Regions from separate parts of the Marinobacterium sp. MBR-111 genome, predicted to be linked through region 1. Evidence: predicted binding sites of a transcription regulator. Region 1 holds the regulator's gene; the other holds the start of a gene.
The links. The regulator FliA, encoded in region 1, starts transcription of late flagellar genes. The targets are predictions, from matches to a motif close to CTAAAGTTNNNNNNNNNNCNGCCGATA.
Positions count from the first base shown of each region.

Region 2: the regulator FliA is predicted to act here: its motif matches at 2,036-2,062, upstream of ABIE61_RS14080 (flagellin N-terminal helical domain-containing protein).

Region 1 is NZ_JBEPQA010000016.1:80,275-83,688, reverse strand. Features, by position in the region: gene flhF (flagellar biosynthesis GTPase FlhF) at 1-484, shown strand, start outside; gene ABIE61_RS12225 (MinD/ParA family protein) at 496-1,320, shown strand; gene ABIE61_RS12220 (RNA polymerase sigma factor FliA) at 1,333-2,043, shown strand; gene cheY (chemotaxis response regulator CheY) at 2,105-2,491, shown strand; gene ABIE61_RS12210 (protein phosphatase CheZ) at 2,511-3,353, shown strand; gene ABIE61_RS12205 (chemotaxis protein CheW) at 3,366-3,414, shown strand, end outside.
Region 2 is NZ_JBEPQA010000021.1:54,339-57,752, reverse strand. Features, by position in the region: gene flgL (flagellar hook-associated protein FlgL) at 3-1,607, shown strand; gene fliT (flagellar protein FliT) at 1,626-1,946, opposite strand; gene ABIE61_RS14080 (flagellin N-terminal helical domain-containing protein) at 2,150-3,414, shown strand, end outside.

The DNA of each region.
Region 1 (3,414 bases):
TATTCTGGATGTGCCTGTTCGCGTGGTGGATGAAAACCATAGCCTGGAAGAAGTGCTGCAAAGTCTTCGCAACAAGCGTCTGGTGCTGATTGATACCGCTGGCATGAGTGCATCCGACCCACAGGGTCTGGTGCAGATGCAGATGCTTTCCAGTGTCACTGTTCGCCTGAAAAAGTTGCTGGTGCTGTCCTGCTCCAGTCAGCGCCAGTTGATGCGTAGTGCGTTCGACAACTATCGAGAGCTGGGTCTGAACGGTTGTGTGCTCAGCAAGACAGATGAGTCGGGCAGCCTGGGTGAGGCGCTTACGCTGGCAATCGAAAAGCAGCTGCCGATCGCCTATGTGACTGATGGGCAGAAAATTCCGGATGATATCGGTATCGCCAAGCGGCATGATCTGGTCAGCCGTGCCGTGGTGATTGCACAGAAATCGGGGGAGCATGATGCAGATCAAGCTTCCGGCAGTTCATTATTCAGGGCGGGTTGAGGAGTCATTTGATGAAGCAGACCCACCCGGTCAAGGTGATAGCAGTAACGGGCGGCAAGGGAGGCGTTGGCAAGACCAATGTGTCGGTCAATCTGGCCACCGCTCTCAGTGAAATGGGGCAGCGGGTGGTGCTGATGGATGCTGACCTGGGCCTTGCCAATGTAGACGTGATGCTCGGGCTGAGAGCGCAACGCAACATTTCGGATGTGCTTGCAGGCAACTGCAGTCTCAAGGAAGTTATGGTGCCGGCAGGGGATAATTTCTGGATAGTGCCGGCGGCTTCGGGGACGCAGGAAATGACGGCTCTAAGCGCCCATGAGCATGCAGAGTTGATCCACGCCTTTAACGACATTGCCGATGAGCTGGATGTATTGGTTATTGACACTGCGGCTGGAATCTCGGACTCGGTGGTCAGCTTTGTGCGTGCCGCTCAGGAGGTGCTGGTGGTGGTCTGTGATGAGCCTACTTCGATTACCGACGCCTATGCACTGATCAAGCTTTTGAATCGTGACTATCAGATGACACGCTTTCGAGTGTTGGCCAATATGGTCAGAACGGAATCCGAAGGACGTAATATGTTCAATAAACTGTTGACGGTGACCGACAGATTCCTGGATGTTACGCTTCAATACGTTGGCTCAATCCCTTATGATGAAACGGTGCGCAAGGCTGTACAGAGACAAAAGGCTGTTTTGAAAGCCTTTCCCAAGGACAAGGCCGCATTGGCCTATCGCCAGTTGGCGAACAAGGTGGACAGCTGGCCGGTCAGTTCCAGCCCACGTGGGCACCTTGAATTCTTTGTCGAGCGGCTCGTGCAGGGAGCGCGGGCACACTGAAAAGAAGCGTATATGTACAACGAACTGGAGTTTAAGTCAGGGCAGGAGCTGATCGAGGAGTACACCCCTCTGGTGCGCCGTATTGCGCATCATCTGCTGGCGCGCCTGCCGTCCCATGTTGTGCTGGACGACTTGCTTCAGGCGGGCATGATGGGGCTGCTCGAAGCTGCCAAACGTTACGACTCCAGCAAGGGTGCCAGTTTTGAAACCTATGCTGGTATTCGTATCCGCGGTGCCATTATCGATGAGGTACGGCGGGGTGACTGGACGCCAAGATCAGTACACCGTAATGGGCGCCGGGTCAGCGAAGCGATTGCCCAGGTTGAAAACCGGACCGGTCGTGATGCTACAGACGTAGAAGTTGCGACCGAAATGGGAATAGGGGTTGCCGAGTACCATGCCCTGCTGCAGGATTCACTCGACAGCCGCCTGTTCAGCTATGATCAGTTGACTGACAGCTCCGAAGAAACACCCTCGGAGCAGTTTGTTGCCTCTGATCCAGACCCTGGGCATGCCCATGAAGGGGAAGGATTCAGGCAGGCGCTGGCGCAGGCGATAGGTGTCTTGCCAGAGCGTGAGCGGCTTGTGCTGTCGCTGTATTATGATGAAGAGCTGAACCTTAAAGAGATAGGACAGATTCTTGGGGTGAGTGAGTCGCGCGTGAGCCAGATCCATAGCCAGGCTGCGCTGAGGCTCAGGGGCCGGCTAAGGGATTGGCGCTGACCGATTGTGGTCTGGAATAAGGACGACTCTTGAAGGTGTTTTCTGAACTGGGAGAAGTGTCTTGAAGAAAGACATCAAAATTCTCGTTGTGGATGATTTCTCCACAATGAGGCGCATCATAAAAAACCTGCTGCGGGACCTTGGTTTTACCAATGTCGACGAGGCTGACGACGGCAAGACGGCGTTGCCGATTCTCAAGCAGGGAGGTATCGACTTCCTCATTACCGACTGGAATATGCCGGAAATGACCGGTATAGACCTGCTCAAGGCAGTCCGAGCCGATCCTGCTCTGGCTTCCATTCCGGTACTGATGGTAACGGCAGAGGCCAAGCGCGAGCAGATTATTGCGGCAGCACAGGCCGGTGTGAACGGTTATGTCGTAAAACCGTTCACGGCCGCCGTGTTGAAAGAGAAGATCGACAAGATCTTCGAGCGTATCGAGGGTTAACCGGAAGCGGGGAAGGCAGATGGCAGCGCAAACGGCCAGTAAAGTGGACTTCAACGGCTTCGATGAGTTTCTGCGTAGCCGTGCCCAGGCACTGGTGTCCGAACTTGAGGCCGGCAACATGGCAGAGGCGATGGGGCTTATCAATGAGCTTCAGTTTGCCCGTCACCAGGTGTTCTATAACGAGGTCGGTCACCTGACGCGCGGCCTGCATGAGGCGATCAAGTCATTTTCCAGCGATGTCGGCGAAAAAATGCCGAGCGATGCGGAAAGTACGGTCTCGGCCATCGGTGATGCTTCAGATCGACTCAATTACGTGATTGAGCTCACTGAAAAAAATGCCCATGAAACCATGGATCGTGTGGATCGATCACTCAGCCTGGTTGATAAGCTGGATCAGCAGAGTGAACGTTTCAAGGATCTGCTGTTGCTGGTAGGGCAGCTTGAGGGTGAGTTCGAGGCATTGAACGGGGTTTATGATCGCACCTGCAGCCTCAAGGATCAGTCCGAGAAAACCATTACTGAACTGCGCACAACTTTGACTGATATCCTCGTCTCCCAGGGGGTTCAGGACATAACCGGTCAGTTGATCCGCCGAGTTATCACGCTGGTGACTCAAGTTGAGGGTCAGTTGGTCAAACTGATGGATATGGCGGCCAGAGTAGAACGGCTGAGCAGCCTGGAGAGTGCAGAGGATATAGCAGCCTCTGATGACAAGCCGGTACGCCGGAAGGGCCACGCGGCTGAACAAGAACAAAAACATGATCCTATCCGGGCGGAAGGGCCCCAGCTTCCGACAGGGAAAACAGATACGCTGTGTGATCAGGACGATGTTGATGACCTGCTTTCCAGCCTGGGATTTTGATAGGAGCTCCCTATGAGTTTGGATGTTGATCAGGAAATACTGGAAGACTTTCTCGTCGAAG
Region 2 (3,414 bases), on a different contig from region 1:
TTATGCGTATTTCAACAGGGCAGATCTTTACCAGCGCCAACCGTAACATGATGGAAAACCAGACGTCATTGCTGGAGATCCAGAACAAGATATCCAGCGGTAAAAAATTCACCAGTCTGGCGGAAGACCCTGTCGGAGCGAGCCGAGTTGTGGGGTTGCAGCGTGAACTGGCGCAGTTGAAGATGTTCCAGAGCAATATTGACGCTTCCCGTCGTAGGCTGGAGCTGGAAGGTACAACACTGGATGACCTGAATACTGCCTCTGACCGCGCCCGTGGATTGGTTTTGCAGGCAGCTAACGGCACATTGGGTGATGCGGATCGCCAAATTATTTCGTACGAACTGGAAGAGCTGGTTGGCTACATGGCCGGTCTGATGAATACGCGTGACGCAAAAGGAGAGTATCTCTTTTCGGGCTCACAGGGACAAGTACAGACCTACACACAACAAGGTAATCGCTATGTTTTCCAGGGCGATGCGACTACCCGCCAGATCCAGGTGTCCAGCGAGCTTTACGTTCGCTCGTCAGACTCGGGCCAGTTCCTGTTTGAGTCTGTGATTGATGAGCCAGGCCTGAAAGCAACTGGCAGTTTGCAGTCCAGTTTTGACCCGGAAAACCTGACCGTGACCGACCCTGATGCCTTTGCGGCATTGATGCGACAAACCGGTGATATCAGTGTTGAAGTCGATCAATATGTCGACAGTGTAACGACTGCTACCGTTAATGCATATACCTTGCGTGACAGTGCTGGAAACGTGGTGAAGGATGCGTCGGGTAACCCGTTGCAAAATGTCGAATTCACTAACGGCGCTGTTCCTGAAATAGGGCTGCCGGGTGCCAGGCTGGTACTGGACTTGGCCGAGCCTGTTTCTCCTGATCCGTCCGCGCTTGCCATTCAGGGAGAGGGTGCCGCGGTGGTTGACGCAGGCACAATTTCATCCGAACCGGACTTCCTGGAGTTGATGCGCGAGACAACCGGCGATATTCGGCTGGATATGGCCTATGACGCTGATAGCGATGAATACGCCTACACCGTGACGGATCAGGCTGGCAATACGCTGACAAGTGTAACGGGTATACCTTCATCCTCACCAGTACAACTAGTTAGTGTTGGAGGCCCGCCGCCAGTACCGTCAGTGTCGTTTGATATTGACCTGACAACGGTGACTGACGCCACGGTCGCAACCTTTGTTGTGGATACGCCGCCGACATCAGAGCTGAAACTCGGGTTTTCCCAACCGCCTTCCAATATATTGAACACCCTGCTCGATACCATCGAGCTGATGCGTGAGCCAGTTGCGGGTAATGCGCAGGCGCAAACTGAGCTCCAGGAACGGTTTGCCAAAACCCTGGATCAGATCAGCCTGTCACAGGAGCGGCTGTCTGAAGCCACGGCTACGCTCGGGTCGCGCCTTAATACGCTGGATGATGCTGAAATGACCAATACGGACTTCAAATTGATGACCGAGGGTACTCTCTCATCTGTGCAGGATTTGGACTACGCCGCAGCTGGAACAGAACTGACCAAACGCAAGCTTGCCCTAGAAGCCGCCTATGCCAGTTTTGCCAAAATTCAGGATCTGAGTCTGTTCAATTACATACGTTAAAACCGGAAACGTTAAGGCTCAACTGAACCGGTCATAGGCCTTGCGCGCCTGTTTGCTCAACTGCAGCTTGCTGTGCTCTTCCCCCACCTCTTTACGCTGTGCACTCAACTGCTTGAGAATGCTCTCCTCAAGCAGTTGAGCCTGTTTAATAAGGCCTTGGCACCCAACCAAAACATCGCGTGGCCAAGGCTTCTGGCTTTCCATATCCAGCTCGGCTACAAGTTCGGCACGTTGTAGCTGCAGTGACTCCACCTCGGCCAGGTCGCCGCCTTCAACTTTGGATTGCAGCGCCTCGGTGGCCTGCAACAGCTGCAGCGACAGCTCCATGATTCTATCCATTCGCGTTACCTCACAAAAATGCTAATGCCCAGTCTGAACGTGCCGATAAAGCAACACAAGCGCCCAGCATGGCACATACAAATTTAGCTCTAAAGTTTGTACCGAGTGGGTCGATAAAGTAAGCACAAGCGGATCAACCGCCCAGTTTTAGCAACGATTTGCATACAGCCGGTCAGACAGACCGCTATCGAGGAGAAACACTCATGGCAATGGTAATCAACTCAAACATCATGTCGCTGAATGCTCAGAATCAGCTGACAAAATCCAGCAATGAACTGAACACCTCTATGGAGCGTCTGACCAGTGGCAAGCGCATCAACTCGGCTGCCGACGATGCAGCGGGTCTGGCCATCGCCAGCCGCATGACCTCTCAGGTGCGTGGTCTGGATCAGGCGGTACGTAACGCCAACGACGGTATCTCTCTGATCCAGACCGCTGAAGGCGCGCTGGAAGAGTCCACCAACATCCTGCAGCGTATGCGTGAACTGTCCATTCAGTCTGCGAACGGAACCTATTCTGAAGGTAACCGCTCCACTCTGAACGCTGAGGTGAAGCAGCTGACGGCTGAGCTTAACCGTATCTCTGAAACCACCTCATTCAACGGCCAGAAAATTCTGGACGGCTCGCTGGGTAAAACATCCTTGCAGGTGGGCTCAGAAGCCAACGAAACCATCAGCTTCCAGATCCAAGCAATGGACGCAAAGACCTTGGGTATGGGGTCTACCAGTTCTGATGTGCTGGGTGCAGCAACGAATTTGACTGGTATCACCTTTGAAAATAATTCTGTGACTATTAACGGCCAGTCCATTATGGGTATCGGCGAGACTTGGGTGGAAGGGACAGACGAGCTGGGTGACTTGGTCGATAAAATCAACACTAATGTTCGTGGGGTTACCGCTTCTACCTATGCGGAAATCACGGCAGATGCTGCAGGTACTGGTGTTTTAGTGGCGGGTACTGATACTCTCACCATAACTGCAGGAAAAAATGACGGTACGAACGCAGTATTCAATATCACTGGTACCGAAAGCTTGCAGGAACTAGCCGATAAAATTAATACCGAAAGCGGCGGTTTGTTAGCTGCCTCTGTTACTGATGACGGTAAGCTGAGTATAGCAGGTGAAAATATCGCCAGTATCGCAATGACTGAAACAGGCGGTGCGCTTGCAGCAGCTGGTGGCTACACTACGGCAACCAAAACAGCGTCAATAGCACTGACCTCAGACAACGGTGACCCTATTGTTATTGAACGAGGCTCTGCAGGTGACTCTTCTGATCTTGAGGCACTCGGCTTCCGCGAAAATAATAAGCCTGGTGTGATCGAAGGGGCGGCCGGTGATGGTACGCAGCTTGCCTCTGGTGATGTCACAATTAATGGCGTGAAAGTGGGGGCTGGTGAATCAGGTGATTTGCAGGATACTGTTGCTGCAATCAACAAGGTAAGTGATCAAACTGGTGTGACTGCTAA